Linked DNA regions of Bombiscardovia apis. The protein of the gene in region 1 interacts with the protein of each later gene in a pairwise test. Links are inferred from orthologs where the notes say so. Each region holds a gene or a part of one and is shown on either strand. Other genes may lie near its edges. The genes, in order: rpe and eno.

What was found.
Region 2: the proteins of rpe (region 1) and eno interact in binary tests that used the Escherichia coli proteins (3 or more experiments, as listed by UniProt). The link is inferred for Bombiscardovia apis from one-to-one orthologs.

Annotation. Positions count from the first base shown.
Region 1 is NZ_AP026800.1:951,944-966,501, forward strand. Bases 7,534-10,389 are described here. They hold rpe (ribulose-phosphate 3-epimerase), read left to right. Parts: upstream 7,534-8,556; coding sequence 8,557-9,222; downstream 9,223-10,389. Other genes in these bases: rlmN (dual-specificity RNA methyltransferase RlmN), read left to right, coding at 7,534-7,589; lgt (prolipoprotein diacylglyceryl transferase), read left to right, coding at 7,638-8,546; R8377_RS03695 (CDP-alcohol phosphatidyltransferase family protein), read left to right, coding at 9,269-9,886; R8377_RS03700 (DUF881 domain-containing protein), read left to right, coding at 9,883-10,389. In the rest of the region: R8377_RS03645 (AMP-dependent synthetase/ligase), read left to right, coding at 1-1,257; def (peptide deformylase), read left to right, coding at 1,264-1,746; rpsB (30S ribosomal protein S2), read left to right, coding at 2,009-2,866; tsf (translation elongation factor Ts), read left to right, coding at 2,927-3,775; pyrH (UMP kinase), read left to right, coding at 3,937-4,695; frr (ribosome recycling factor), read left to right, coding at 4,740-5,294; R8377_RS03675 (phosphatidate cytidylyltransferase), read left to right, coding at 5,328-6,338; more of rlmN, read left to right, coding at 6,408-7,533; more of R8377_RS03700, read left to right, coding at 10,390-10,839; R8377_RS03705 (small basic family protein), read left to right, coding at 10,842-11,174; R8377_RS03710 (DUF881 domain-containing protein), read left to right, coding at 11,180-12,016; R8377_RS03715 (FHA domain-containing protein), read left to right, coding at 12,022-12,471; R8377_RS03720 (MerR family transcriptional regulator), read left to right, coding at 12,614-13,285; R8377_RS03725 (HAD hydrolase-like protein), read right to left, coding at 13,603-14,316; R8377_RS03730 (RNA polymerase-binding protein RbpA), read right to left, coding at 14,333-14,558. UniProt on the Escherichia coli protein: Catalyzes the reversible epimerization of D-ribulose 5-phosphate to D-xylulose 5-phosphate.
Region 2 is NZ_AP026800.1:751,012-765,504, forward strand. The notes cover bases 1-2,791. They hold eno (phosphopyruvate hydratase), read left to right. Parts: upstream 1-643; coding sequence 644-1,939; downstream 1,940-2,791. Other genes in these bases: mfd (transcription-repair coupling factor), read left to right, coding at 1-534; R8377_RS02810 (FtsB family cell division protein), read left to right, coding at 2,031-2,618; R8377_RS02815 (DUF501 domain-containing protein), read left to right, coding at 2,649-2,791. Outside these bases: more of R8377_RS02815, read left to right, coding at 2,792-3,227; R8377_RS02820 (Ppx/GppA phosphatase family protein), read left to right, coding at 3,342-4,346; R8377_RS02830 (FKBP-type peptidyl-prolyl cis-trans isomerase), read left to right, coding at 4,591-4,998; R8377_RS02835 (GreA/GreB family elongation factor), read left to right, coding at 5,199-5,678; PAQR family membrane homeostasis protein TrhA, read right to left, coding at 5,758-6,654; R8377_RS02845 (sensor histidine kinase), read left to right, coding at 6,830-8,332; R8377_RS02850 (WhiB family transcriptional regulator), read right to left, coding at 8,425-8,700; R8377_RS02855 (FtsK/SpoIIIE domain-containing protein), read right to left, coding at 8,786-10,768; R8377_RS02860 (LCP family protein), read right to left, coding at 10,866-12,224; R8377_RS02865 (LCP family protein), read right to left, coding at 12,309-13,664; R8377_RS02870 (glycosyltransferase family 2 protein), read left to right, coding at 14,027-14,493. UniProt on the Escherichia coli protein: Catalyzes the reversible conversion of 2-phosphoglycerate (2-PG) into phosphoenolpyruvate (PEP). It is essential for the degradation of carbohydrates via glycolysis.

The DNA.
Region 1 (14,558 bases):
TTGGCAGACTTGCGCTCTTTCAAACCCACCTACCTGCTGGCTGTGCCGCGCGTATTTGAAAAGGTTTACAATGCTGCTTCGCAGAAGGCCGGAGCTGGAGTTTCGGGCCGTGTATTCGCAGGTGCTTACCAGCATTTTGTCCAGTGGTCCATCGACGAGCAGGAGGGCCGTGGGCATTCGCTAGCCGCTCGTATGAAGCACTCATTCTATATGAACGCAGTTGGTAAGACCGTTCAGTCCGCACTGGGCAACAACTTGAGCTTCTTGGCTTGCGGCGGCGCTCCTATGAACGCTGAATTGGCTCACTTCTTCAACGGTATCGATGGCATTACGTTCATTCAGGGTTATGGCATGACCGAAACCGCTGCTCCCTGCTGCGTGAACTTTGAAGACGCTAACGAAGTTGGCTCCGTAGGTCGCCCCGGCCCCGGCATCACTGTTCGCCTCAGCGATGACGACGAACTTCTTGTCAAGAGCCCCAGTGTTTTCATGGGCTATTTTAAGAACAAAGAACTCGATGCTACTGTTCTTGACAAAGATGGCTGGTTGCATACCGGCGATTTGGCGCGGATTGACGACAATGGTTTTGTATTTATCACCGGGCGTAAAAAAGACATCATCATCACTGCCGGCGGCAAGAACGTCTCTCCAGCGCCGATGGAAGAGACCATCAGTACTTGCCCTATCGTTTCTCAGACAGTAGTAGTGGGAGACGGCAGGCCATTTATCGGCGCTCTGGTGACTTTAGATGAAGAGATGCTCGGCTCTTGGCTCAGTGCTCAGCACCTCGATACGAGCATGTCTATCGAACAGGCGGCCCAGAATGATGCGGTGCGTGCTTTCGTCCAGCAGTATGTAGATTCGGCCAATAGCGATGTATCTCGGGCAGAGTCAGTGCGCAAGTTCATCATCTTAGACCGTGATTTCAATGAAGCTGATGGCACGTTGACACCTAGCATGAAGGTGGTGCGCCCCAAGGTTATCGACAAGTATGCAGACTTGATTGATCACGTCTTGTATGCCCCCAAGCCTAGCGGCCTCAAGCCTGCTGCCGGTGGGGTTAAGTTGCGGGTAAAGACTCCCGAGTCAGTTGCCCCATACTTAGACAAAGCCAAGTCGAGTGTCAGCGATTCTTTGGCTAGCGTCTCTGAAAAGTTGCGAGAGGCCAAGCTGAGTGATCAAGAGCGCGAGAATGACTCAACGCAAGACGACGATCAGCTAGACCAGACAGATGACAAGAGCGAAGGCAAGGAGTAAGCAGGCGTGGCGATTCGTCAAATACGTGTAGTTCCTGATCCAGTTTTACGAACCCCTTGTGATCCCGTTCGCGACATAACCCCAGCTGTGCGCCAACTCATTACCGACTTGTTGGAAACGGTTGACGATCCAGGCAGGGCTGGTTTGTCTGCAAATCAAATAGGAGTCAGCCTGCGAGCTTTTTCCTACAATATTGGTGGCAAACTCGGCTATGTGATTAACCCAGTGCTGGTCGAGACTTCCGGCGAGCAATACAGCGAAGAAGGGTGCTTGTCTGTACCTAACCAGTGGTATCCCACTCGTCGGGCCGAATATGCCAAGGTGCGAGGCATTAACTTAGAGGGTCAGGAGATTACCCTAGAAGGCAAGGGCCTTATGGGGCGCATGCTCCAGCATGAATGCGACCATTTGGATGGCCATGTGTACTTGGACCGTTTGGAAAAAGATGTACGTAAGCAGGCTATGCGGCAGTTGAGGGCACAGCACTAACAGTATCTTTAATAAGGTCCGCTCATTTTCTCGCAGCTCACTATCTATGCTGCAAGAAAATGAGCGGACCTTATGCTATTGTCATTCATGCATGCCATATATGTCTTTCGAGCTGTCACGGGTAAGAGAGGCGAGCAGTACCTAACTTAACCCGGCATGCAAATACGCGTCATGTCCGCGATGCTCTGTGTCGGTCGGCTTCACTTGAAGCTGTATGCAGGTGCACATGACCAGGCAATAACCGACAAGAAAGGTAAGTACTATGGCACAGATTACGATGAGCGAGATGCTGAAGGCTGGCGTCCACTTCGGTCACCAGACCCGCCGCTGGAACCCCAAGATGAAGCAATACATCTTGATGGAGCGCAACGGCATCCACATTATTGATCTGTTCAAGAGCCTCGGGATGATTGACCAGGCCTATGACTTCATCAAGCAGACGGTAGCCCACAACGGCACTATTCTCTTCGTTGGTACGAAGAAGCAGGCCCAGGAAGCTATCAAGACGCAGGCTACCCGTGTCAATATGCCCTACGTGTGCGAGCGTTGGTTGGGCGGTATGCTCACCAACTTCCAGACCGTGACCAAGCGCGTTGACCGTCTCAAAGAGCTCGAAGAGATGGACTTCTCCGATGTTCGCGGTTCCGGGTACACCAAGAAGGAGCTCCTGCTCCTGAGCCGTGAAAAGGACAAGTTGGAGCGTCAGCTTGGCGGTATTCGCAACATGAACCGCACCCCTTCGGCTCTGTTCGTGGTTGACATCAACAAAGAAGCTTTGGCAGTAGAAGAAGCACGCAAGTTGCAGATTCCTGTTATCGCCTTGGTTGATACCAACACCGATCCTGAGAAGGTTACCTATCCAATCCCAGCCAACGACGACGCTATTCGCGGCGTTGACCTGCTCACTAGCCTGATGGCTGATGCAGTGGCAGAAGGTCTGCTGGAGCGCTCCAACAAGGCTGTTAAGGCCGAGGAGACCGGCGACCAGCCGATGGCTGAGTGGGAGAAGGACCTCCTGGCTCAGAAGGACGAGAGCGCTTCCCAGAGCGGCGCTGAGTCCACTGAGGCTAGCAAGGAAGCAGCTCCTGCTGAACAGGCTCAGCAGAGCGAAGCCAAGTAAGGTTGAGATGTCTCTGGGGGCGGAAATCTCCGCCCCCAGTTGCTAATTAGAGGAGATAAGATGGCAACAATCACTGCTGCACTTATTAAGGAGCTGCGCGACCAGACCGGTGCCGGCATGATGGATGTAAAAAAGGCACTCACCGAGGCTGACGGCGACATCGAGCGCGCCAAGGAGATCATCCGTACCACTGGTATTCAGGCTGCTGGTGCCCGCGAGGGCCGTAAGGCTCAAGAAGGCCTCATCGCTTCTACTGTTGTAGAGGGTGGCGCTGGCCAGATTGGCTACGCCGTAGAGCTGAATTCCGAGACCGATTTCGTTGCTAAGACCCCTCAGTTCGTAGAGCTGGGCGAGGAAGTAGTAGCCGACGTTGCTAAGGCCGGTGCTACAACTGCTGAGGAAGCTGAGCAAGCTCAGTCTAAGGCTGGCACTGTGCACGAGACCGTCGAAGAAGCTGCTGCTCTCTTCCACGAGCACGTGAAGGTAGGCCAGTTCGCTAAGGTTGAAGGCCCTTGCGTAGAGGTGTACGCTCACCGCAAGTCCGTGGAGATGCCTCCGTCGATCGTTGCTGTTGTAGCAACTGATGAGGCTGGTGCTTCCGTAGCTCACGAGGCTGCTCTGCAGATTTCTGCTATGGGTCCCCAGTGGCTCAAGCGCGAAGATGTTCCTGCTGAGGTAGTCGAGTCCGAGCGTCGTGTGGCTACTGAAAAGTCACAAGCTGAGGGCAAGCCCGAGCAGATTATCCCCAAGATTGTGGAAGGCCGCATGAACGCTTTCTACAAGGAGAACGTCTTGCTCGAACAGCAGTACGTCAAGGATCCGTCCAAGACTGTAGGCGACCTCTTCAAGCAGGCTGGCGGCCAGATTCTGGCTTTCGCTCGTCTCGAGGTCGGCAAGGGCGAAGAGTAAATAACTACTTTTGCTCATAACTAGGGCCGCTTTTCCTGTACGGGGAAAGCGGCCCTAGTACGTTTTATGCGCAGGGCTTTCTTGTCTCAGTTCGAGGTTAGTCTGGTCTTTGGGTTGCTGTGAGTAGTAGCGCTTCCCGCCCTAGGTAAGAAAGGCATCTAATGACCTGCTCTGAGGTACGTGACGATCAACCTAATACACCGCGTAGAGTATTGCTGAAACTCTCAGGAGAAGCCTTTGGAGGCGGTGCTGTCGGTATTGATGTCAAGGTGGTCCAGCGTATTGCTCAAGAAATTGTAGTTGCCGTACAAAATGGTGTACAGGTGGCTATCGTGGTCGGCGGCGGTAATTTCTTCAGAGGAGCGGAGCTGAGCCAAGCTGGAATTGAGCGTTCTCGTGGCGATTACATGGGTATGTTGGGCACCGTTATGAACTGCCTAGCACTGCAAGACTTTCTCGAACAGGCTGGCCAAGCTACCCGCGTTCAAACTGCTATCACTATGGGCCAAGTAGCTGAGCCTTACATTCCATTGAAAGCCATTCGGCACTTGGAAAAGGGGAGAGTTGTTATTTTTGGCGCCGGCGCTGGTTTACCCTATTTTTCTACCGATACTGTTTCTATCCAGCGAGCACTAGAGATACACTGCGTAGAAGTCCTTATGGGTAAAAATGGTGTAGACGGTATTTACACCGCGGATCCGCGCAAAGATCCGCAGGCCTCTATGTTCACTCGCTTGAGCTACAACAGAGCCTTGGTCGACAATTTAGCTGTTATGGATGCTTCGGCTCTTTCTATGGCGAGAGACAACGCTATGCCCATCCGCGTGTTTGGACTTGAAGGCGCTGGAAACGTAACCCGTACCCTTCAGGGCGAAGAGTTAGGCACGGTGGTGTGCGCGCAAGAATCTGTTACCCGCTAAAGTCAGTAAAAGACAGTACATAAACGATAACAAGGAGTATTCTCATGGCAAGTGTAGTAGATCAAGCCAAAACGCAGATGGAAAAGACCTTAGAATCAACAAAGGAAAACTTTTCCGGTATTCGTACTGGTAGGGCTAACCCCTCATTTTTGAACGACATCGTAGTTGATTACTACGGCGCGCCAACCCCCATTAAGGCACTGGCTTCTATCTCAGTGCCGGAACCGCGTACTTTGGCTGTTACCCCCTTCGATATTTCTCAAGCGGCAGCAGTGGAAAAAGCGATTCGCGACTCAGACTTGGGGGTCAACCCCAGTCGTGACGGTAATGTCATTCGTGTCACTATGCCTGAGCTTACTGAGGAGCGGCGCAAGGATTACGTTAAACTCGCCAAGACCAAGGCTGAAGACGGTAAGGTGGCCCTGCGCAACATTCGTCGTAAGACTAAGGAAGGTATTGAGGCGAACGTCAAAGACGGCGAACTCAGCGAAGATGAGGGTGATCGTTTGCAGAAGGATTTGGATGCACTCACCAAACAAATGAGTACTCAAATTGACCAGTTGCTTGAGAGCAAACAAAAGGAAATTCTCGAAGTCTGATTTTGTCTTCACCCACGGGGTGTAACGCCGCAGATGATTACAGAGGAGACCATGAAGCAGCCGCAGCAAGACCAGACTAGTCCAACGCTTGATACCATCAACACACGCACCGGGCGTAACATGCCTCAGGCAATTGCTACTGGAGTTCTGCTGGTGGTGGTGATTTTGGGCTGCCTGTTGGTTAAACCTGATGCATTTATGCTGCTTATTGTCTGCTTTATGTCTCTGGGGTTGTGGGAGCTTAGGGTCGATTTTGCTACAGCAGGCTTAGATATTCCGATACTAGCTTTATGGGTGTGTTCGGCAGGCACAATATTGGCCATGTTTTATGGACGAGATCACGTGTTATGGATGGTAGCTGGTGTCTTCCTTACAGCTGTAATTGTTACTATCTGCGCGAGTTTCCAACATAGAGGCAGTAGACGGTTGGAACGCGCTGTAGCAAGCAAACTCAATTTTGCTGATAGTCTTCCCAACCAGAGTGAATCCGGCAGCATCACCGAGGGTAATCCTCCTGTAGTGCGTGTGAACAGCCGCTATGCTAATGTGTCTGTTTCCTTGCTGACGGTTGTGTACATCACTTTTTTGGCTAACTTGATAGTTTTGCCTACGACGTTTGGCGGTCATCCAGTTGCACACGGCCTTATTTCTGTGTTTTTGCCAGCGGTAAGCGATATTGGTGGGCTTGCTTTCGGAGCTTGGCTGGGTAAGCACAAGCTCTCACCTCGTATCTCTCCTAAAAAGTCAGTGGAAGGCCTTTTGGGTTCGATGGGTTTGTGCATCATTGCTGCTGGAGCTATTTTTGCTTGCACATATCCACGTCAGGAGTGGGCACAGATTTGGTGGGTGGCAGTGCTGCTCGGCGCTATGGTAGGAATTACCGGTACTTTTGGAGATTTATCAGCCTCGCTCATTAAACGAGATTTAGGTATTAAAGACATGGGGCACTTGTTGAAGGGCCACGGGGGAGTACTCGACAGAGTTGATTCCATCCTGATGTCAGCTCCCTTCATTGCAGGGCTTTTGTGGGTCACCGGTTTGTGAGACGCACACTAGCAAAAGTGAAAACACAATAACGTAATACCACCCACAGTTGCAGCAGAAAGAGAGCGCATGTCGGCAGCCGATCTTGTAGAACAACCAGAAACCGGGATCACTCCGGGAGTTGAAAAGGGTGGTTTCCGTGATGTTTTAGCACCTGATCATGCTCGCAGAGGCAAACCACCCCTGCACTTCGTTGATATGAGTCATGCTGAGCGCATCACCAGCGTTCAAGCCTTAGGTCTGCCTAAGTTCCGTGTACAGCAGTTGGCTAATCATTATTTCAACCACCTCAGCACTGATTCTCGTACCTACAGCGATTTCCCTGCTGCTAAGCGTGAAGAAGCTGCGCAACAATTTTTCCCTAACCTCATTACCGAGGTGACTCGTCAGGTAGCCGATAACGGCACTACGATAAAAACTTTATGGGAGCTCTTCGACGGGTCTCGTATTGAGTCGGTACTTATGCGTTACACGAAGCGTACCACTCTGTGCATTTCTAGTCAGGTTGGCTGTGGCATGGGTTGCCCCTTCTGCGCTACTGGGCAGCTCGGACTGACGAGAAACATGTCAACAGGCGAAATTCTGGAGCAGGTGCGCGCCGCTGCAGTCATGATGCGCGACGGGCAGGTGGCTGGTGGACCGGGAAGGCTTTCAAATGTGGTCTTCATGGGCATGGGTGAGCCGATGGGCAACTATAAGTCTGTCTTGGCGGCAGTGCGTCAGATGAGCGAGCTTCCTCCTGCCGGCTTTGGAATTTCTGCCCGAAGCATCACTATTTCCACTGTGGGAGTCGTTCCTGGTATCCGAAAGCTTACACAAGAGGGATTGCCGGTACGTCTGGCGGTCTCACTTCATGCTCCCAGCGACAAACTACGCGATGAACTGGTGCCTATGAACCGACGTTTCAATACCACTCAGGTGCTTGATGCAGCTCATGATTACTATTTGTCAAGTAAACGTAGAGTGAGTATTGAATATGCGCTCATGCGGGGTATCAATGACCAAGCTGAGCATGCCCAACTCCTAGCCAAGCGCCTCAATCATTATGGCGACAACTGGGTGCATGTGAACCCGATTCCGCTTAATCCCATTGAAGGATCTCGCTGGACGGCCTCAAAGCCCGAAGACGAGCAGCAATTCCTTGAGATTCTGCATCGAGCCGGTATCACCGCGACGCTGCGCGACACCCGCGGTTCCGACATTGATGGCGCCTGCGGTCAGCTGGCAGCGAAAATGACGAAGCAGGCTTAACGCGTTCGATGCGCGCAATCGTGTATTTGGCCGTATTATAGGAGCATGATGACCTACGCATACATACCCTCGCCACCGATTTCCACCTTCTCCATCGGTTCCTTCCCCATACACATCTACGCGCTCACGATGCTTGCAGCAATCGCCGTCGCAGCTTGGATGACTGCCGTGCGTTGGAAAAGGCAGGGGGGTAGTTACGAGCAAATTCTAGACATCACTATTTGCGCAGTGCCGGCGGGAATCATCGGAGCTAGGCTCTACCATGTTGCTACAACTCCTGAACGTTTCTTTGGGTCAAACGGCAATTTTTGGAACATTTTTAATCTGCGTCAAGGTGGCTTAGGTATTTGGGGCGCGGTACTTTTGGGTGGTCTTGCAGCATGGGCATGGTGCCGTCATAAGCATTACCCAGCAGCCATTCTCGGCGATGCTGTAGCCCCATCTTTACTCGTTGCTCAAGCAATTGGTCGCTTGGGAAATTGGTTTAATCAGGAGCTCTATGGTTCGCCCACTACCTTGCCTTGGGGGCTGAAACTCAACCAGACCGGTAGCGCACTTGGTGCCAAAGAGCAGTGCTACGATGGAGCAACTTGCCCAACGGGCACCCTTTTCCACCCAACTTTTTTGTATGAGATGATTTGGAATCTTATTGGTGCGGCTCTCCTAATTTGGCTGGGACGAAAGACAATCAACAAGCTCAAAGCTGGGTCGCTCTTTACTATATATATCATGTGGTACACAGCTGGTCGCACCTGGATTGAAGCCCTACGTATCGATTTCGCCCACGAGTTCTTGGGTGTGCGTATTAACGTGTGGGTTTCTATTATTGTCTTCCTTGTGGGAGCCTTCGCTTTTATCTTGGTCAACCGTTACGGCAAGAGCATTACCCTCCTATCCGAAAAGTTACGAACGATTACCGAACTCGAGCAGCGTCAGTCCGTCTCGCAGACCTCATAGAATGGAAGTTATGAATATTCAGATAGCACCAAGTATCCTGTCAGCCGACTTCGCCAACCTTGAGCGCGACCTGAACGCTATTTCCAGCGCAGACATGGTCCACGTTGACGTTATGGATCATCACTTTGTACCCAACCTTACCTTGGGCGAGCCTATCGTTAAGCGTATTTGCGAGGTGACTGATCTTCCGGTTGACGTCCATCTGATGATTGAAGATCCCGACCGCTGGGCGCCTGAATTCGCGAAGCTAGGTGTAGATTCGGTCACCTTCCACATGGGTGCCACACATGCCCCTGTACGCTTGGCCAGGCAGCTACGCGATATGGGTGTCAAGGCATCCTTTGCCGTGCGCCCTGCCGAGTCAGTAGAGCCTCTGTTCGACATTCTTGACGAGTTCGACATGGTGCTGGTCATGACGGTGGAGCCTGGCTTTGGCGGGCAAAAATTCCTTGATAACCAAATGGGTAAAGTACGCCGTCTGCGCGACCAAATCACAGCCCGTGGTCTAAATACGCGCATCCAGGTCGACGGTGGTGTCAGTGCCCAAACGGCTCACATCGTGGCCGAGGCTGGCGCAGATGTACTCGTCGCTGGATCTGCAGTGTATGGCGCAGATAATCCCAACCAGGCCATAGATGACATCCGTCAAGCTGCACAAGCAGCCTTCCGCGCTTAATCTGGCTGGTGAAGACGATGTTAAACCGACCACTTGCGAGACTGTTATGACTCACCCCATCATTGAGAGGTTTTCTCGCAGCAAGTACTCGCCTGACCCGCGAGATGTGATTTGGACAGTGCCCAATGTCATTTCCTTGCTGCGTATCCTCTCAATTCCGGTGATTGCCTATCTCGTGGCGCGTCGGCATTTGATTATTGCCTTAGTTGTCTTGCTTATTTCAGCGATTTCTGACGGCGTAGACGGCATTATCGCACGCAGATTCAACCAAGTCTCTAAGCTGGGGCAGATACTCGACCCTATAGCCGACCGCCTGCTCATTTTGAGCAGTGTGCTAGCACTCAGCATTGCTAATATTCTTCCTTGGTGGCTCTTGGTCTTGGTTGGCTTACGTGATGTACTAATGGGTATCTTGGTGCTGTGTCTAGCCCAGCATGACTACGGACCGCTTCCCGTACACTTCGCTGGTAAAACTGGCACAGCTGTTCTTATGCTGGCGATTCCTGCTCTTATTCTGGCTGATGCTTGGCATTCGCCCTTCTTCCAGGTACTCCACTTGATTGCTTTAGGAGCTGTAATTTGGGGAGTGGGCTTGTACTGGCTAGCCGGGTGCTTCTATGCTCAGCAAGGCATCGCGCTCATGAGGCAGGATGCCCGCCAATGAGTGAATCCAGTCCGCAGCCAGGTTCGTTCCCCGTTCCGGTGGAGCGCGCTCTGATACATCGGCGGGCTGTCTTTTCAGAACATACTGCGGGTTTGGGCAGCCACTATGCTAAAGACGAGAATGAACAGGTGCATTCTTCTGGCCGCCGTAGACAGGTATACGACGAGTCCTTGCGACTAATCGACGACCTTACGAATCGTCCAGTTGATCCCCTCTTCGAAGATGCTAGACTGATTCCTCACAGCCAGCGTTCGGCTCTTGCTGTTTGGACCAACCGTATCATTGTCTTTGTAATCTGCGTGGCTGTGGGGCTAGGCGTGGCATCAATTGTTCAGGTCCTCCACAAAGATCCACGGCAGAAGGTGCGTGAAAAGCTGATTGCGCAAATACAGACCACCAATCAGCGCTCAGACAGTTTACAAGGTCAAGTCAGTCAACTCCACGGAGAGATTGACCGGCTCACCGACCAAGTTGGTGCCAATACTGCCGGGAAAAATGCCTCTGACAACGACATTTTGAACGGCACGGTGGCCGTCCACGGACCCGGTATCAAGCTTACGATAACCAACCCAATTGTGAGCAAAGAAAGCAAAGATAAGAGCGAGCAATCTCGGGTAATTACTGACTCCGACTTGCAATGGTTTACGACTCAGCTGTGGTCAGCGGGTGCTGAAGCTATATCGATCAATGGAAAACGTATTGGTACTCAGACTTCAATTCGGCTGGCAGGGCAAACTGTTCTTGTAGGGACAGACTCGGTTCAAAGCCCTTATCAGATTGAAGCAATTGGAGACAGACAGCGCTTGAGCGATCATTTTGCCCAAGCTGATCAGCGCGATTATCTCAAGCAGTTGCGCGGAGTCAACATCACCTTGCAGATTTCATCTGCCAAAGATATTACACTGAAAGCAGCGGGGAATTCAGATTTATCGTATGCGAAGAGGAGCAAGTAGGCATGGCGGCTATATTAGGGCTAATCGTTGGGGTTATCGCCGGCATTTTTCTCCAACCAGATATTCCGGTTGCTCTTCAGCCTTATCTACCAATCATGGTTGTCGCAGCTTTAGACGCGCTCTTGGGGGCTGCTCGTTCCTATTTTGAACGCTCATTTTCCGATCGCGTCTTTGTGATTTCTTTTTTCTCTAACGTCATTACTGCCACCCTTCTGGTTTTCTTAGGCAATCAGCTGGGTGTGGGGTCCCAGCTTTCAACGGCCGTGATCGTGGTCTTGGGCATCCGAATATTCTCAAACGTGTCCTCTCTGCGACGATTCATCTTTAAGGGCTGATGCCAATGCCTTGGATTAAGAAGTTACACACTGATGCCGGTGATGAGCCGGTTCGCATTCCTCCGAAGGCCAAAGGTCGCATTCACGGTGGGGGAGATGACACTACTACCGGCTCATTCCCTGTAGTTCGGCGTAAGCCCGGACATGTGCTGGACGCACGTTTTAGCAGGGTTAAGGTGCTCACCAGCTTGTTGGTTGCTTTCTTGACAGCTTTGCTGGGCTTTGGCTATATGGTGCAGGTCAACAATACCAAGTCCTCCTACGAAGGTTTGAGCGAGGAAGAACTGGTACGCTTACTTGATGAAACTAGCACTCAGGTAGATAAGCTCGAAGAGCGTAAAAGTCAGCTGAGTCAGCAGCTCAGTTCCATTAAATCTTCTGCTGATAAACAACAGGAGGCTGCGCGTATTGCCCAGCAGAATGAGCAGAGTTCAGGGATTTTAGCAGGCCATTTGCCAGCCAAGGGCAAGGGTGTCACTATTACTATCGATGAAAGCGGCGATAGAATTGACGCTGCTACCATGTTCACAGTTATCGAAGAGCTGAGAAACGCCGGAGCAGAGGTGATTGCCTGCAACGATGTTCGTGTAGTGACATCAACCTATGTTAAAGATACGAAACAAGGTATTGACTTAGACGGAAGTAAGCTTCATTCTCCCTACGAATTCAACGCAATCGGAGACCCGGATGCCCTCCAGAATGCAGTACAAATCGCCGGGGGAGTGGGTTCTCGAATCAAGGTTCAATTCCACGCTTCTGTATCAGTTCAGCAGTCAAACAGTGTCAAAATTGACCAGATTCGTCTTCCTCAGCACTATCAGTACGCACAGACTGTAGAATAGGGCTTATGACAGAACCGATTCCTACCGCAGGTGAAACGACCATCATTGGCATGCCTGCTTTGCATATACCTGTAACTGCTACTGGAGATCGCCCACTGACGCAAGACGATTTGGACACTATCTCAGGACTGGCGCCAGGAACAGCGCTTCTCATTTCAACTAGGGGAGCGGTTTCTGGCTCTCGCTACTTGCTTGACGAAGATGAAGTCAGCGTGGGCAGGGATCCACAAGCGGACATCTTGCTTGATGATTCGACTGTGTCTCGCACACACGCGCTTTTTACCCGCCAAGGTGAGAACTATAGTGTGCGGGATTCGGGAAGTCTAAATGGTACTTATGTCAATCGACAGCGTGTAGACGAAGCTGATTTGCACAACGGTGACGAGATTATGATAGGGAAGTTCCGGTTAGTGTATTTCAACAGCTCAGCCTTGGCCCAAGTCTCTTCAGAATAAACATTGTTGTAATTTCTCTGTTGTCATTTGTAGTCGTTTGACGAGGATTGTCGAGCCCAAAGCCTGACATACTGGAATAGTCGTACACTGAGTACTAGAACGAACATAACAGAGCAAGTTAGACACAGAAGGGAACACGTCGATGGCTCTATCAAGCTCTCAAGACCTGCATTCGTCATTGTCAGCCTTGGGGCAGGCTGCGCAAGACAAGAACTCACAATACGCAGTTCAAGGACAGCTATTCTCCATGTCGGGAGATGAAAAGGTCACTAGGGGATACCGCGGTTCGGTAGCCTCTGAAGTTGCTGGTATCACATACCGACAGCTCGATTATTGGGCTCGCAAACAGATCATGGAGCCGTCCATCACACAATCACACGGCTCTGGTTCACGGCGTCTGTATTCTTTTAAAGACATCGTTATTTTGGCTGTATTAAAGCATCTGCTAGATATCGGCGTAAACCTGCCTAATGCTACTGCGGCAGTTGATTTCTTGACGCAGAAGTCGGTTGCACAGTTGGAAACTGTGACTATCGTGTGCGATGGCGACCAGGTGATTGACTGTCAGAGTTCTGATCAGCTCTTTGAAATTATGACTTCGGGCAAGGCTGTTTTTGCTATGGCGGTGGCCAGCATTTGGCAGCAGGTCCAGATGGATTTGGCTGAGGAAGATTACGTGGATCTCGACGAAGAGTCTGAGTTCTGGGGTAAGCTGCGTCGACCGCTGGAGGAGATGGCGATTGAGCGCCTGCGTCAGCGTATTGAGCGTCAGCAGGTTGAACACCGTGAGTTTGCATCAATGCACTTCGCATAAGCATTTGGTTGAGCACAAAAGCGCACACGCATCTTGCGGTGCGCTTTTGCATATCTGGCGTAAGATTGTGCCGAGCTCATGTGTACAGGATTGATGGGGGTGGTGTTGTGCGCCAGACAAGGAATAGGGCTGCGCTTTGAATTAAAAGTAATTTGACATAACGTACATTATCGGCGTTTGTGGGTGTGGGAGAACTGCGAGACAATCTTGTAAAGTGACGTTCTTGGCTCAGACTACAGAAAAGCCACGATACAGAAAAGCCACGGTACTGAAGCTGTACAACTGTATCGTGGCTTATCGTGACCGCCGAGGTCTTACTACTTAAAGTAACACTGAACGGTATCAGACAATGCGCTGACCTGATCGATTACATGATAGCAACCGTGTTCAGATAGTTCTTTATCTTCTGCATAGCCCCAGCCGCAGCCTAAACAATCTAAACCGAGCGCTCGAGCTCCGTCAGCGTCCGTCCAGCGGTCGCCGACCATCAGAGCCCGATCTCCAGCTTGTGTATCGAATTCAAGCTGGTCAAAGCCATACTGGATGACCTGGTCTTTGTTGCTGCGGGATGAATCTCGACTGGCGCCGAAAATATCATCTACCAAGGATGCGATGCCGAAATGTTCGCACACAGGTACTGCTTGGTATTCCGGCTTGCAGGTTGCGATAGATAAGCGATAACCCGCCTCCCTCAATGTTCTCAGCTGTTCTGGTATGCCTTCGTAGACAGTACAGCACAGCCGTCCTGGCACCATTTGCCCTGGATGATTAGGATCGTCAAAGGCTGCAATATCGTTGTAATACTTGCGATAAATGTCAATACCAGGCTGAATGAGTGTTTCATCTACGCCATTGATTCGTAAAGATTCTGCTATGGAAGGTCCAATAAAGCGGTGTAAAGCAGCTTCCGAAGGCACAGTAAGATTCAGCTCTTCAAAAATCTTGCGCACACAGGCCAAAATACCCGGGTCCGAAGCTGTCAAGGTACCATCTAAATCGAGTAGAACAATCTTTCGACCTGTAGGATTCATAATTTGGGCTATTACCTTACTCGTAGTCTGGGAACCAACCCTCGCGGTGCATCTTCAAACGCTTGTCTAAGACGACTTTGAGGTCTTCTTCGCTGCGACGCTCCATCAGCATGTCCCAATGGGTACGCGTTGGCTTACCGGCGTGGGCTTGCTCAATTTCTTCTTCATCTTCACCTTCACGCACGGCAATCTGACCGCAGCGGCACTCCCATTCGTCTGGAACTTCTGCACCGTCTGCGAGT
Region 2 (14,493 bases), 210 kb from region 1 along the record:
CTCTACGTACGCATGGTTTCTCAGGCCGTTGAGGCTTATAAAGAGCCCGAACGCAAGGAGCCGGTTTCAGTCTCGATTGACTTGCCGGTGGAGGCTTCCATACCCGTTGACTATATCGATTCCGATAAGCTGCGGTTGGAAGCCTATCGGAAGTTGGCCACAGCCCGCGGTGAGCAGGACTTGCAGGAGCTGTACGAGGAGCTTGCGGACCGGTACGGCACACCGCCTGCCGAGTTTGAAACGCTCTTCTCGGTGGCCCGCCTGCGAGCCAAGGCCCGAGCGCTGGGTATTTCCGAGATTAACGGCCAGTCCAGCCGGGTGCGCATCAGCAAGATTGACATGCCCGAGTCTCTCCAGACGAGGATTGGCAGGATCTATAAGGGTTCGCGCTACCATCCAGTTACGCAGACCCTCCAGATTCCTGCGCCCTTCGCGGGCAGTCTAGGAGCTAAGCCTATGGATTCGGCAGAGATTTTGGCTTGGACCGACGAGCTCTTGGACGATTTGGCTTGGCAACACCAGCCGAAAAAGTAGTCAATAGAGCAAGTGTGAGCGCTCACATTATGGGAGCGTCCTTAGTCCAACAAAGGCACTAGTCTTGAGGGTGTTAGCACAACACAAGTTGTAACCGTAAGGAGAAGTTGTGGCAGCAATTGAAAGCGTGTATGCACGCGAAATTCTTGATTCCCGTGGAAACCCAACTGTAGAGGTCATTCTGCAGACTGAAGATGGTGCTGAAGGCCGCGGCCTGGTGCCTTCTGGTGCCTCCACCGGCGAAGCCGAGGCTTGGGAGCGTCGCGATGGCGACAAGAACCGTTACCAGGGCAAGGGTGTACTCGACGCGGTAAAGGCCGTTAACGAGATTATCGCCCCCAATGTCATTGGAATGGATGCCAGCGATCAGCGTAGCCTCGACGACACGATGATTGAGCTCGACGGCACCCCCAACAAGGGTAAGCTGGGCGCCAACGCCATTCTCGGTGTTTCCTTGGCTGCTCTCTATGCAGCTTCCATGTCTGCAGAGCTTCCGCTTTACCGTTACATCGGCGGCACCAACGGACACATTCTGCCCGTTCCTAACATGAACATCATGAACGGTGGTGCTCATGCTGATTTCGCCACCGATATCCAGGAGTACATGATTTCTCCTTACGGATTCGATTCCTACCATGAGGCTCTGCGCGCAGGCGTCGAGGTCTACCACACCCTGAAGTCTGTCTTGAAGAAGGACGGCTTCAACACCGGTCTGGGCGACGAGGGCGGTTTCGCTCCCAAGATGAAGTCCAACGAGGACTCCCTCAAGTACATCATGGATGCCATTTCCGCCGCTGGCTATGAGCCCGGCAAGCAGATTGGTGTTTCCCTTGACGTAGCCTCCTCCGAGTTTTACAACAAGGAATCCAACAAGTACCACTTCGACGGCGAAGACCGCGATGCCGACTACATGCTGGACTACTACCAGGAGCTCGTCTCCAAGTATCCGCTGGTCTCCATCGAGGATCCTTTCTCTGAAGAAGATTGGTCTGCTTGGCAGAAGATTACTGCTGCCATGGGCGATCAGCTCCAGTTCGTGGGCGACGACCTCTTGGTAACCAACCCCAAGCGTTTGGCCAAGGGCATTGAGCTCAAGGCTGCCAACTCTCTGCTGGTAAAGCTCAACCAGATCGGTACCGTTACCGAGACTCTGGACGCCATCGAGCTGGCCACCAAGAATGGCTTCACCTCCATGGTTTCTCACCGTTCCGGTGAAACCCCTGACACCACCATCTCTGACTTGGCAGTTGCTAAGAACACCGGACAGATTAAGACTGGTGCTCCTGCACGTGGCGAGCGTGTTGCAAAGTACAACCGCTTGCTGGAGATTGAGGAAGAGCTTGGCTCCACCGCTCAGTACGCAGGTTACAGCGCTTTCAAGGCCTGCAAGCAGTATATGAAGTAAGTCGGGACTGGTCAGACTCGGGTGACTGAGTCTGACCGATTCTCACTTTCTACGCCCGTGGCATGTCGAGTCGGCTGCCACGGGTATTTTTATGAGTATGACCAGAGCAAGTCTTCCGCATTCGCGGCGCAATGCACCAAGCAAGGGTTCTTCGCAGCCTAAGGACTCCAAGAGCCAGTCGCGCCGGCGTAGTCAGGGGCCCATATCCTTGTGTATTTCCCTGATTATCGTCTTTATTGGAGCTATTCAGCTGGTCTCAACCTTTCACACCTATGCTGTCAATCTTTCTGAGCTCAATGGTCTTAAAAATCAGCAGGCGGCACTCATATCCCAAAAGCGCGATTTAGAAAACGACATCGCTCGCTGGGATGACAATGCTTACGTTACAGCTCAGGCCCGAGACCGTCTAGGTTTCGTCTTTCCAGGTGAGCAAGCCATTCGCGTGCTGCATCCCGAGGCGGTGACTGGGGAGCAGCCCTCTTCAGCCCAGCGCAAGAGTGCCAATGAGCACAGTCAAGCCCACGCGCCTCTGCCTTGGTATCGAGAAATGGCCTATTCACTTAGTCGTGCCGACACTCCGGCCAATACGAAAACGCCTCAGGAGTCTAGCAGCGGTCAAGGAAGTGGACAGCAAGAATCTCTTCGTACTAGCAAGAATCAAGACCATTCGGGGGAGTAGACTATGAGAACAGACAGCCAAGAGCCGCAGATGGCACTGCCGCCAACCCGTATCGATGAGCTAATCAATCGAACGTTTGAACACCAAGCTAGTGAAGAAGACATTGACGTTGTACAAGCTCAGCTGGGCCGCTATCCGCGTGGCATCGTGGCGGTGGGTGCCCGTTGCGTTTGCGGTAACCCTTTAGCGGTTATAACTCGCCCTATGTTGCCCAAGGGAGTGCCCTTCCCTACGAGCTGCTATCTAACTTCACTGGAAGCAGTAAAAGCCATCTCTCGCCTTGAAGCTGATGGTCTCATGAACCAGATGAACGAGGAGCTAGCCAGCAGCGAAGAGCTCCAGCAAGCTTATCTGCGTGCCCATCACACTTACTTGGCTTTCCGCCATGCTCTTGCCCTGCGATTAGGCGACGACGAGAGCCATATCGAGGGCATTACGGCCGGTGGCATGCCCAACCGGGTCAAGTGCCTACACGCGCTTAGTGCCCAGTCACTAGTCATGGGCCCGGGAGTCAATCCCATTGGTGACCAGGCTTTAGCTGCGGTCCGTGATCAGTTTGATCCGCAAGTTTGCCGTTGCGCCCAACCTTGGCCCTTGATCCGGTCATAAGCATAGGCGGTGAGGCTGCGTGCAGAAGGGGTGCGCTGCGAACCGCTTGCGATCAGGCTGCTCTATGGTGTGCATGCTGAGTGAATTGTGGTGAGGAAAGGATTTCGTACGTTGATGGATGCTGTAACGGTTGCAGGAATAGATTGTGGAACCAACTCTATTCGTTTGATGCTGGCCCAAGTCGACGAGAGCGGTTTGCATCCGCTGTGCCCGCGGACCATGCGTGTGGTGCGCTTGGGGGAAGGAGTCGACCGGGAGCACCGCTTCAGCCAAGCCGCCTTGGATCGCACCTATGCTGCAGCCCATGAGTTCGCAGACATCTTGAAAGAATACCAAGTAGAGGCCTTGCGTTTTGTAGCAACTTCCGCCAGCCGCGACGCCAGCAATAAGGACGAATTTGAAGATGAGATCGAGAGCATTTTGGGCGTTCGACCTGAGGTCATTTCTGGAAACCAAGAAGCGCAGTTGAGCTTTTTGGGAGCGGTGAGCGTTTTAGAAGCCAAGCGTCAGGCCGCTGCGATGCCCAATCCTCCCTACTTGGTTGTGGATTTGGGAGGCGGCTCAACCGAGCTGGTGGTCGGCGGAGATGGGCGCGCTGAGCCTATTGACCAAGCGCAGGCCGGCTATTCGATGGACATCGGTTCGGTGCGGATGAGTGAGCGCCACCTGCTGAGTGATCCCCCAACCCAAGAGCAGATTAACCAAGCTCTTATTGATATCGACCGCAACATTGACCAAGCTTTCCAGGCAGTCCCTGTGCAGAAGGTCCAAACGCTGATTGGCGTGTCTGGTACTGTTACGACGATGAGTGCGCTGGCCTTGGGACTCGATTCTTACGATAGGGATGTGGTCGACGGTGCTCAGGTGCGCGTGAGCGATGCTCAAGAGGCTAACCGGCGAGTGTGGGCTATGAGCAGGCAAGAACGCTCTGAACTTAAGACCATCCATCCTGGTCGTATTGATGTGATTGGCGGGGGAGCATTGGTGTGGAACCGCTTATTGGAGCGCCTACGGCAGGAAGCTCCGGGCTTGAGCTCTTCCTATGTTGCCAGTGAACATGGGCTGCTAGACGGCATAGTGCTCGACCTTGGGCGACACTTATTGGGACACCAATCTTAATAAATTCCGGGCAGTGGGGTATAGTAATCCCGTAGCTAGTTGACTAGTTGGCCCCGGTGGCGGAACGGTAGACGCAGCGGACTTAAAATCCGCCGCTGTAACAGGCGTGTGGGTTCGATTCCCACCCGGGGCACTCAGCGCTGAGGCGCACCTTGTGTGCGTGTAAGCGGTAAGAATACACGTAATTGCTAAAATAGTTTCTGAGTCCACAACTAGCGTTTGGCCCAAGAGCTCGGAGGATGATATGACAGAACAAAGCATGCCTAAGGTCAATGCTGCCTTTGGTGCTTATCCAACCATCGAATTCGAGGGCGCTGCTCCTCAGGGTTTGCGTGTGCAAGAGCTTGTAGAAGGCGACGGGCCTCTGGTTCGTAAGGGAGACACCGTTACTGTGAACTATCACGGCGTGGTCTGGGGTGGCGAAGCTCCTTTCGATTCGTCTTTCGACCGCCATCAGCCAGCAAGCTTTGCCATCGGTGTAGGCCAAGTTATTAAAGGCTGGGACCAGAGTGTACCAGGTCACAATGTGGGTTCACGACTCTTGGTTTCGATTCCTCCGGAGTATGGCTATGGCTCTCGTGGCGTGCCTCAGGCAGGTATTGGGGGAGACGACACGCTCGTCTTCGTTGTCGACATCATATCGACGCGTTGACGCTCTGACTGACTTGCGCCGGTCGGATCCGGCGCTTTCTTATATGTACAACTTGCAGTTAGACCTGCTATAGTTCAGCCTATTGGAGTTATTCGTAGGTCGACATGTGGTAAGACTAGCGGCAGATGAAAGCAATCCAAGAAGATAGCGAGTGTGGTTGGGAAATACTTGCAGACTCGTGAAGGTACAAGGAGGATGTGATGGCAGAGGAAAAGACGATTCTGCTCACACAAGAAGCATACGACAAGCTTGAAGATGAGTTGAAACATCGCCAAGGTGAGTATCGTGATGAGATTACCGAGCGTATAGCTGCGGCTCGCGCAGAAGGTGATTTGAGCGAAAATGGTGGCTACCAGGCCGCTCGCGAGGAGCAAGGTAAGAACGAGGGCCGTATCAACGAGCTCATTGTGAAGCTGCGCAATGCTAAGATTTTGAAGGCCCCCAAGGCCGGAACGGTTGGCAACGGCTCTATCGTGACTCTCGATTTAGCTGGCAACGAGATGGCATACGTGTTGGGATCACGCGATATCGCCGTGGCAACGGACTACGAGGTTATTAGCCCCGAGTCTCCCATTGGTGCCGCAATTATGGGTCACAAGAAGGGCGACTCAGTCTCCTATAAGACCCCGAACGGTAAAGAAATTGCCGTAACGATTAAGGATTCGCAGCCTCTACAATAGGTGCGGATATACATAAGAGGCCGGCGGCTTCACCTGTTACAGGTGGAACACCGGCCTCTTAGCTGTTCATCTGCCGGGTTTACATTAGGTGGCAGACCACCAAGTAGATAGCGACGACATGGCAGGCGTATCCTGCAACGGTTCCGCAGTGGAAGATTTCGTGGAATCCGAAAATTCGCGGCCAAGGATCGGGCTTGCGAAGAGCGTAGACTACGGCTCCAGCAATATAACACACTCCGCCAGCGATGAGCAGCCACACAACCGCCGGTCCTGCTGACGGTGACTTCCAGAAAAGGTCGAGGAAACCCACTCCTGCCACACCAAAGATGACGTAGACGGAAGTGTAGAGCCAGCGGGGTGCTGAAATCCAAATCACGTGTATAAACATGACGACGACAGTTGCCGACCATATGCCTATTAGAATAATGCGTCGCCAGAAGGGGTCAAGGGCAAATGAAATAGGAGTATATGTACCGGCAATCAGAAGAAAAATATTGACATGGTCTAAGCGCCGAAGCACGTCGGTAACCCGTGGCGACCAGTCGCCCAAGTGGTAGAGGGCGGAATTGCCGAAGAGCGCTAGCGAGCAGACCATAAATACGGCGCATGCCCACTTGAGGCCGGCTCCAGGGCTAATGCAGATAAGGACGATACCAGAAGCTAGGGCTAGGGGAGTGGCTACGGCGTGAATCCAACCGCGCAGCATGGGCTTTGGGCGTCCGTGAACGTCGAGACGCACCTTGCGCTCAAGCTCTTCAACGGGCAAGCCCTCGATTTTTGCAGCTTTGAGTTCTGCTTTCTCGACTATACGTGTGGACCGGGCCTGGGCCTTGGTGCGCACAGCTGCCGCCTTGGCTTTCAAATGCATCTCTCGAGCAATTTGCGCCTGCTCGCGGGCAGATAAAAGTTCTTGCCTGCGTTGCTCTCGTTTGGCTGCTACAAGTGGGTCTACCGACTCGTTAGGCTCTTGCGACATGATGCTCCTTATCGGACTACCTTGATCGTAGAAGCGTGCTGTAACTCCTTTTATTCCTTTAGTCTATCGCTAGGGCCTTATCCTGTCTGTTCTTGTCTCTAGTGGTGTGCGTATTCAGCTCGCTTTTCCCCGAGCGCAAGCTGTGTTGTGGCGCTGACTCGGCTATGATATAACTATGGCTGATTTTTCTGAGATACTCACTTCTTTTTCTGACTTTAACGAGAACGACCGTGAGTGGCTTCATTTGCTGGTGGCCGATTGGCAGGTCATCGCAGATTTAAGTTTTGCTGACTTGCTGCTCCTGCTCAAGCGTGAAGATGGTCGCTATGTGGTGGCTGAACAATGCCGGCCTTCTACGGTTATGTCTCTGCGCACCGAAGATGTTGTGGGCGATCTAATCCCTGAGGACCGCCAAGCCGAGCTTGATACTGCTATGGAGGCTAAGACTGTCTTACGCTCCAATAAGATGCGAACGGTAGGCAAGGCCACGGTGTGCGATGTATATGCGCCCATCCGCCATCAGGGTAAGACCTTGGGGCTAGTGGCGAGGGAAACCAATATGGCGACTAGGGAGTCGAACGGCCGTTATGAGAGTGAGAGCATCAACGCAGGTAAGGCTCTTTTTGAAATGGTCACCCGGGGGCAGTTCCCCTATTCGGATTCGGTGATGAATCAGCGGCATAACGCTCGCGTGGCCGACGGTTTTATCGTCCTCACTGCGGGTGGTATTGTGCGTTATGCTTCGCCCAATGCCATTTCGTGTTTTAGACGTCTTGGTTCTGTCGAGACTATGCCAGGCCAGTACTTAAGTGAGATTGGTACCTCACTTATCCGTCAGAATGACCCCCTGCCTGATTCATTGCCCTTGGTACTCACCGGCAAGGCAGCTGTTGATTCTGAATTAGTGGTTAATCGCTCGGCAGTATCTATGCGCTCATTGCCGCTGTATGGCAAAGATGGACGCATCGGCGGCATTGTCTTGTGCCGCGATGTAACTGAGCTGCGTCGGCGTGAGAAGGAACTGCAAACCAAGGATGCCACTATATCTGAGATTCATCACCGGGTGAAGAATAACTTACAGACGGTGTCAGCCCTGCTACGGTTGCAGAGTCGGCGGACCAAGCAGCCCGAGGTGCGCAAAGAACTTGAGGAAGCTCAACGCCGTGTGCAGACGATAGCGGTTGTACACGAGGGATTGAGCCAAACGGCAGATGAGATTGTCGATTTCGACAAAGTCATCGCCAACCTTCTCAAGTTGAGCGTGGATTTGGCTACGACTGCTGACCAGAAAATTTCGATTTCTTATATCGGCAAGTTCGGTATGATGCCTGCCCAAGATGCAACCCCGCTCTCGCTTGTTTTGACTGAGCTTATCAACAATGCAGTCGAGCATGGCTTTGAGGGGCGCAAGGAGGGGCATATAACCATCTCTGTGGGCCGCGGGGGAGACAACCTAAATGTGGTTGTTGAAGATGATGGTAACGGTTACGACAGCGAATCTAGGGCAGGTGTGGCACGCACGTCTGGCTCTGGTTTGGGTACGCAGATTATTAGCACTTTTGTGACCAACGATTTCGGTGGCACTGTGCGTTGGGGGCCGCGGCGTGATGGTGGCACTCGTGTGGTCATCAATATTCGGCTCCGCGTAGCTCAAAAAGCTAGCGAGAAAAGTCGCTAAGGAGATAAGCAGGAGGGAGGGCCGATGTAAACCGGCCCTCCCTCCTGCTTGAATTTGTATATGAGTGCTAATAGCGAGCACTTCTACTTTGCTTAAACCTGTTGCATAGCCTGCGTGCGGCGGGCACGCATGGCTCTACGCTTCAAAGCCCTACGCTCATCTTCACTCAGGCCACCCCACACGCCGTAATCTTGGTTGGTGTCCAGAGCACACTTCAAACATGCATCGATAACTTCGCAGGTACGGCAGACGGCCTTGGCCTCTTCAATCTGCTGGTACGCTGCTCCAGTATTACCTACTGGGAAGAACAGCTCCGGATCCTTGTCTCGGCACGCTGCCTTGGCTCGCCAATCAAATGCGCTGCTCATGCTGATGTAACCCCTACCTTCCGCCAGTTTTACTGGTACTTCAGTTCATTCACTTATTATAGGGAACCACGATTAGCGCAACTTTTCAAGACTTTAGGGAAAAATTAGTCTGAGAGCACTGGATCAACTGAGATTTACCCTGCTTAATGAGCACAGCACGACCGGCGATAGAAGCAACATTACTGTCTAAACGCTGTACAAGAGGGCTAGGAATGCCTGCCATGAGATCGTCGGCCCGTTGGCCGCTGGGGAAGATAATCTGGGTTGGAAAGCGTTCAGGCTGGCGCAAGTACCGTGTAGATTCAAGACTCACTAAGACCGTGCGCGCAGGATCGGCCACGGCCTCTTGCAAACGTGTTGCCAGCGGGTCTTGGTTGAAGGGGTCCATCAGGTCATCTGCGCCGTCTAGCAGCCAAATCGAGCGAGGTGCTAGGGGAGGGGCCAAGGCTTTCTGCCTCGCCACCCGGGCTTTCCCGATACCAGCCGGCTCTCGTCGGGGAGGTACTCGTATTTGCCGATGCTCGGCCGTGCGCCCAGTACAGTCACTATAGGTCAGATGTAAGGCCTGATGTAAACTGGTTTGCGCAGCCAACCCAGCAAGTTGTGCGCACATAAGCTGTAAAAGTGTCGTTTTGCCTCGTCCCGCAGCACCGATAATAGCGATGTTACCGTGCAGAGGCAGGCAGCATGGTTCGAGGCGGACTCCATCATCGGCTAATCCTAAGACCAAGCAAGGGTTGCCATTCTTCCAAGTGATGAGCGATGAGAGGCTGTCTCGACAACTGGCAGACAAGACTTTCGGCAATGCAGGGGTAAAGAGGGCTGTGGCTGGTTCTATCGCACTAAAGTGGGCAGCGATACAAATGTGTTCAACGAGCGCATCAGGATTTGCGCAATAGGCGCAGCGGAAAGCCTTGAGCTGGTCCCCGTCGCTATACAAGCCAACTCCTGGCGTATGAGGGCTTATCTGGGCTGCGCAGGATGTTCCCAAGAGTTCCTTGGATTGCAAACTGTCTCGCACCCGTAAGCTAATGCTCAAATTCATATTGGCCTTCATCTGCGTACTAACCTGGCCCATGGGATTTTGCGTGCATGCCACAAGATTCATGCCCAAGGAGCGGCCCAGCGAAGCTAGCTGCACCAAATGATCCATATAGTCCGGAAGTTGTTGTCGCAAGGCTTGGAATTCGTCGATAACCACCATCAAGCGAGCGGGTGGGCAAGGCAAGTCGGCTGTGCTAGAAACTCCCTCGTTTGCCACTAGTTGCTCCCGGCGTTTGAGTTCGCGCTCAATGCCATCGATAGCCCGCGCCGCCGCCTCAAGGTTCAAATCCGAAACTGAACCTACGGTATGGGGTAGCCTGCTTAACTGGCTAAAGGCTGATCCGCCCTTAAAATCTAAGAAAATGAAGTTGATAGCGCTCGGAGGTAGTTTACCTGCAAGAGCCAAGCACCAATCTTGTAGTAGCACCGATTTACCTGAACCAGTTGTGCCCGCCACAAGCGCGTGGGGGCCCTGGCGGGGAAGGTCAAGTTCGAAACTGCCTTCCGAAGCGCTACCTAGCTTTACACTGTACCGGTCAGGATCGTCCCCTCCATTGTGCGCTTGACTGTCTTGCTTCAGCCATTCTCCTACGATGCCCTGCCACAGAGCACCACCCTGGGGCACTACTTGAGAAGCAGCAAGCAAACTTTCTACATCGCTGACCGGCAGTTCGCCGAGTTGTGCAAGCAGAGCTTCATCTTCTTGTGCCTCATGGGGTAAGGGTGAGTGCAAAGTCCGGGGAGTGCCTGTACGAGTTCCGCCATTGCCTGTCTCCTGGCGTTGGTTGAGTATTTGTACCAGACTCATAGCAGCGGCCGCCAAAACGCTGGGAGCCAATAGTGCAGCGTAGAGCCAATTACCTTGAGCGCCCATTAATACAATCATGCCGACTTGAGCGAGAATAGGACTAGTCTGCGCAAACATCGTGAGACGGGCCAAGCGTACTCGCACCCGCTCTTGAACTTGGCTAGTATTGGTTTGTTGACCTGAAGAGGCGGTAGAGGTCTGTGGGGTACGTGTCATAAGCCTTATTGTGGGCTAAACGATTGATGAATACCAACCAGCAGAGGCAATGTGGTCGAATGTGAACAAGGCCTAGAATTGCGGGAAAACGCTTGTGCTACATGCCCCCCACGGTACCGGTTTCGTGGGTACCGTCGTTGAGCTGGGTAAAGAGGTCCAAGTTGCGCTTAGCGTCGAGTAAGACAGTAGAGCCCAAGCCGCCGGGGTAGTAGTCTGGATCGGTCCAATACACGGAACCGTTCACGCCTTTTTCGCCAGAGGCATCGCGGAAGGCGAGCACCATGCGGGCAAGAATCCAAGGATTGGTGCTTTCGTCTACAATAACCGCTCCTAGCGATGCTTTGGCCAGATTTGAAACATGCGAAGGATTGACGAGACTCTTGGGAGAAGCTGCCTTTTGAGCAATGGCGGCAATCACCTTGCGTTGGCGTTCGGCTCGGCCGAAATCGCCCTTGGGGTCGGCATAGCGCATACGGGAGAAGGCCAAAGCAGTGCCACCGTCGGCATCATGGCAGCCGGCGGTCCAATTCAAACCGGAATAAGGATCGTCGACCGTCTGGTCGTAGCACAAGTTCACGCCTCCAAGAGCATTGACAACACCTTCTAGACCGCCAAAGCGAATAAGTACGGCATGGTCGATTTTGTGTCCAGTAATAGCTTCCACTTGGCTGGTCAGTGCCCTGTATCCGCCCAAATTTGCTGCGGCGTTAATCTTCATTCCCTCGCCGTTGACCGTTACCAAGGAGTCACGGGGAATGGAAATAAGCGAGGCTGCGCCGTGGCGGGGCTTGGTCAGTACTAAAATGGTGTCGGTGCGGAATCCTGGAGCATCGTCATAGGTGCCGGTACCTTCTGTGCCGTCGCGCTCGTCTGATCCAAGAATAAGCCAGCTGGTAGCAGTGCCCGAAGCCATGTCGGTCAGCATATCTTTGTGCTGGAGCTGCTTGTCAATCCAAGACCAAGTGCTCACCGCGCTAAAAGCACCTACAGCCAAAATCAAGACCAAAACTGCAGCCACTATCTTGCGGGCCCTATGCTTATGCGGCTTGCGAACCGCTGCTATCGATTGCGGACGCTGCCCTGAGTTATAAAGGGCTGCCTGGTGCGCTGGTCGGCTAGGAGCTGCTTGGCGAGAGGAGCCGCTAGAGCGTCGGGCTGGCTGCTGCACTCGTGCCGCTTGCGCAGGTGCTATCTGAGGCCGTCCGGAAGAGCGCCGGGGCTGAGATGGAACCTGGGCAGGTTGGCTGGCATGCTTGCCCGAATCGGGCGAAAAGCTGGGCAGTGTACGCGAAGGCTGGGCCTGCGAATTGGAATGAGTCCGACTACTTCTTGGACTGCTGTGCTCGCTTGAGGATGGTGCAGGGGAGGTGCCTCTCTTGCTGCGCTGTGAGCTTCCGGTGGGTAGGAAGGAGGGCGGCTTCTGATTGGGCTCTTTGCCCCGCTCTCGCTCACTCATCAGCTTCTATCCTCTTTCTCTGTTTCCCCGTATTCTCCTAGCATCAGACTTACATATTCGTCTGATGCGCCGGAGTATCTCCAACTATTTCTGTGCAGGAACAGCACATACAGTAGTGGAAAGGTAACGATCTGCAATACCGATGTATTGCCCAGTGTTGGCATCGCGAATTGTGCCATCCTCGGGGTCAACGGTGCCACCAGTAACCGGATCAATGAGCTGATCGCCTTGGTGTATAAGACCGGTCTTGGGATCTGCTTCCGGTTGAGAGGCGCTAGGCGAGACAGCAGCTGCGTCTTCGCTATTCGCATCGGGCGTTGTTGATTGGTTAGCTGATGTGCTGTTGTCGGGGGAATGGTCCTTATATATATGCTCATCAGTTAACGGCTTTTCGGCCTTGAGTGTATCCCACACGTCTTGAGCTTCCGAAGCCCAGACCACGCGGGCTAGCGGATTGAGCGGATCGGGCTTAACCGGGAGCGTACGCGAATAAATGTGGGAAGAATTTATACTCTTCAAAGAATCCGCTAAACCATACAGGGTTGTAATGCTGCCTAAATCTTCTGAGAATTGCAAAGCATTTAACGAGGTTTTAGCCAGCTGATACATGCTTCCGAAGTTGGAATAGATATTATTGTGTTGGGCTTGATTCATTAAAGTTTTAATCAAATACTGCTGGCGGGTGGTACGCATAATATCCGAGCCGTCAGTACCGGTGCCGTGGCGCATGCGGGCGTATTGGGTGGCGTTGGTGCCATCGAGATGCTGCAAGCCTTTGTGGAGATCAAGACCGGTGTAGTCGTCTTTAGTATTGACAGGAATGCATATGTCGACACCGCCTAAGGCATCAATCATATCTTTCATACCGTTAAAATCGGCGACGACAAACTGCTGAATATCCAAGCCGGTTAAAGCATTGACCGCAGTTAAGGAGCAGGAGGCAGCAGAGGCGATGTCGCCGCCTTCTTGGTAGCCGGTAGCAAAGATGGAATTAAACATGACATACGGGCGGGCGGGAATCGTGGTGCCCTTGCTGGTTACACAGGCAGGAGCATTCACCATAGAATCTCGAGGGATGGGAACCATATTAATGTAGCTACGGTCTGCTGAAATTTGCGCCACGATTGCTGTATCCGACTGATGGTTGCCGGCATCTTCTAAATCTCCGCCACCAATAGCGGCATTTGCGGCACCTTCTCTCGTATCTTGGCCTAATACCAAAATATTAAGAGTTTTCCCTTTGTAAATATCTTCCGGGTCAGTGGTTTTGTTGCCGGGAACAAGTGGAATTTTAGGAACTTTATGTAGGCTGCCCATTGTTTCGATAACGGCTGCTGCTGCAAAGGAAGAGGCGAAAGCTAATACAGCGCAGATGCTGATGAGCACGCCATTACGCACACGGTGAGACACCTTAAAGCCGAGCGAGTGACGTGGGCCCATGCTCGCTTTGCCTCTAATGTTGGGTACACCGTGGCTGTCTTTCTTGTGTGAGGTCACGTTTGCGCCTTCCTGACCACTCCAGTAGAGTTCACCGTTGCTGTGCGCGAAGACGAACAGGCCCAAACATGGATGCCTTCAGCGCTTATACATCAGCTAATTGTAAGTCCTGCGGTATCCAGTTTGCTGATTTTGACTGGTAAAAGTGCCTCATTTGGCGTCTTTCAGAGGGCTGAGCCTCCTAGAAAAGTCGCTAAAACCCTAGTCCTGCAAGGTGCTTTGTGGGCTAAGGGCGCGAATGTGAAAAATGTGCAAGAAACGAGTACAGAGTTTCGTACGGTAGGGTCTTGCGTAGACTGGATTCTATGAATTCGTCCACTTCAATAGTTACTGACGTTCAACAGGTCCTCGCCGGCGCTATAGCTGCGCGACCCCAGTCGACCCGGCAAGAGGTGGACTCGTCGGTGGCTGCCGTCATTACCGCCCAGGCTGACATGACCTACTTGCCGCAGACCTTGAGCGCGGTTTTGGCTCAGCAGCTGCTACCGGCAGTCATTGTGATTGCAGACTGTTCGGGGGCCACCAGCGAGCCTTTATCATCTCGCATTCATCTCGAGCCCATTGCCGGCCGCCCACAGACCCTACGCTATGTTGATGTCGAAATAGTTCGCGCCCACGGTGCCTCCTCCTTCGGCGACGCTGTTCGCAAGGCTTTGGGTTACGCCCATCTGCCTCAGAGCGTACGGGCCCTATGGCTTCTTCACGACGATTCAAAGCCCTTAGACAAGCATTGCCTAGAAGCGCTGGCCGAAACATGGCGCGACACGCCGAC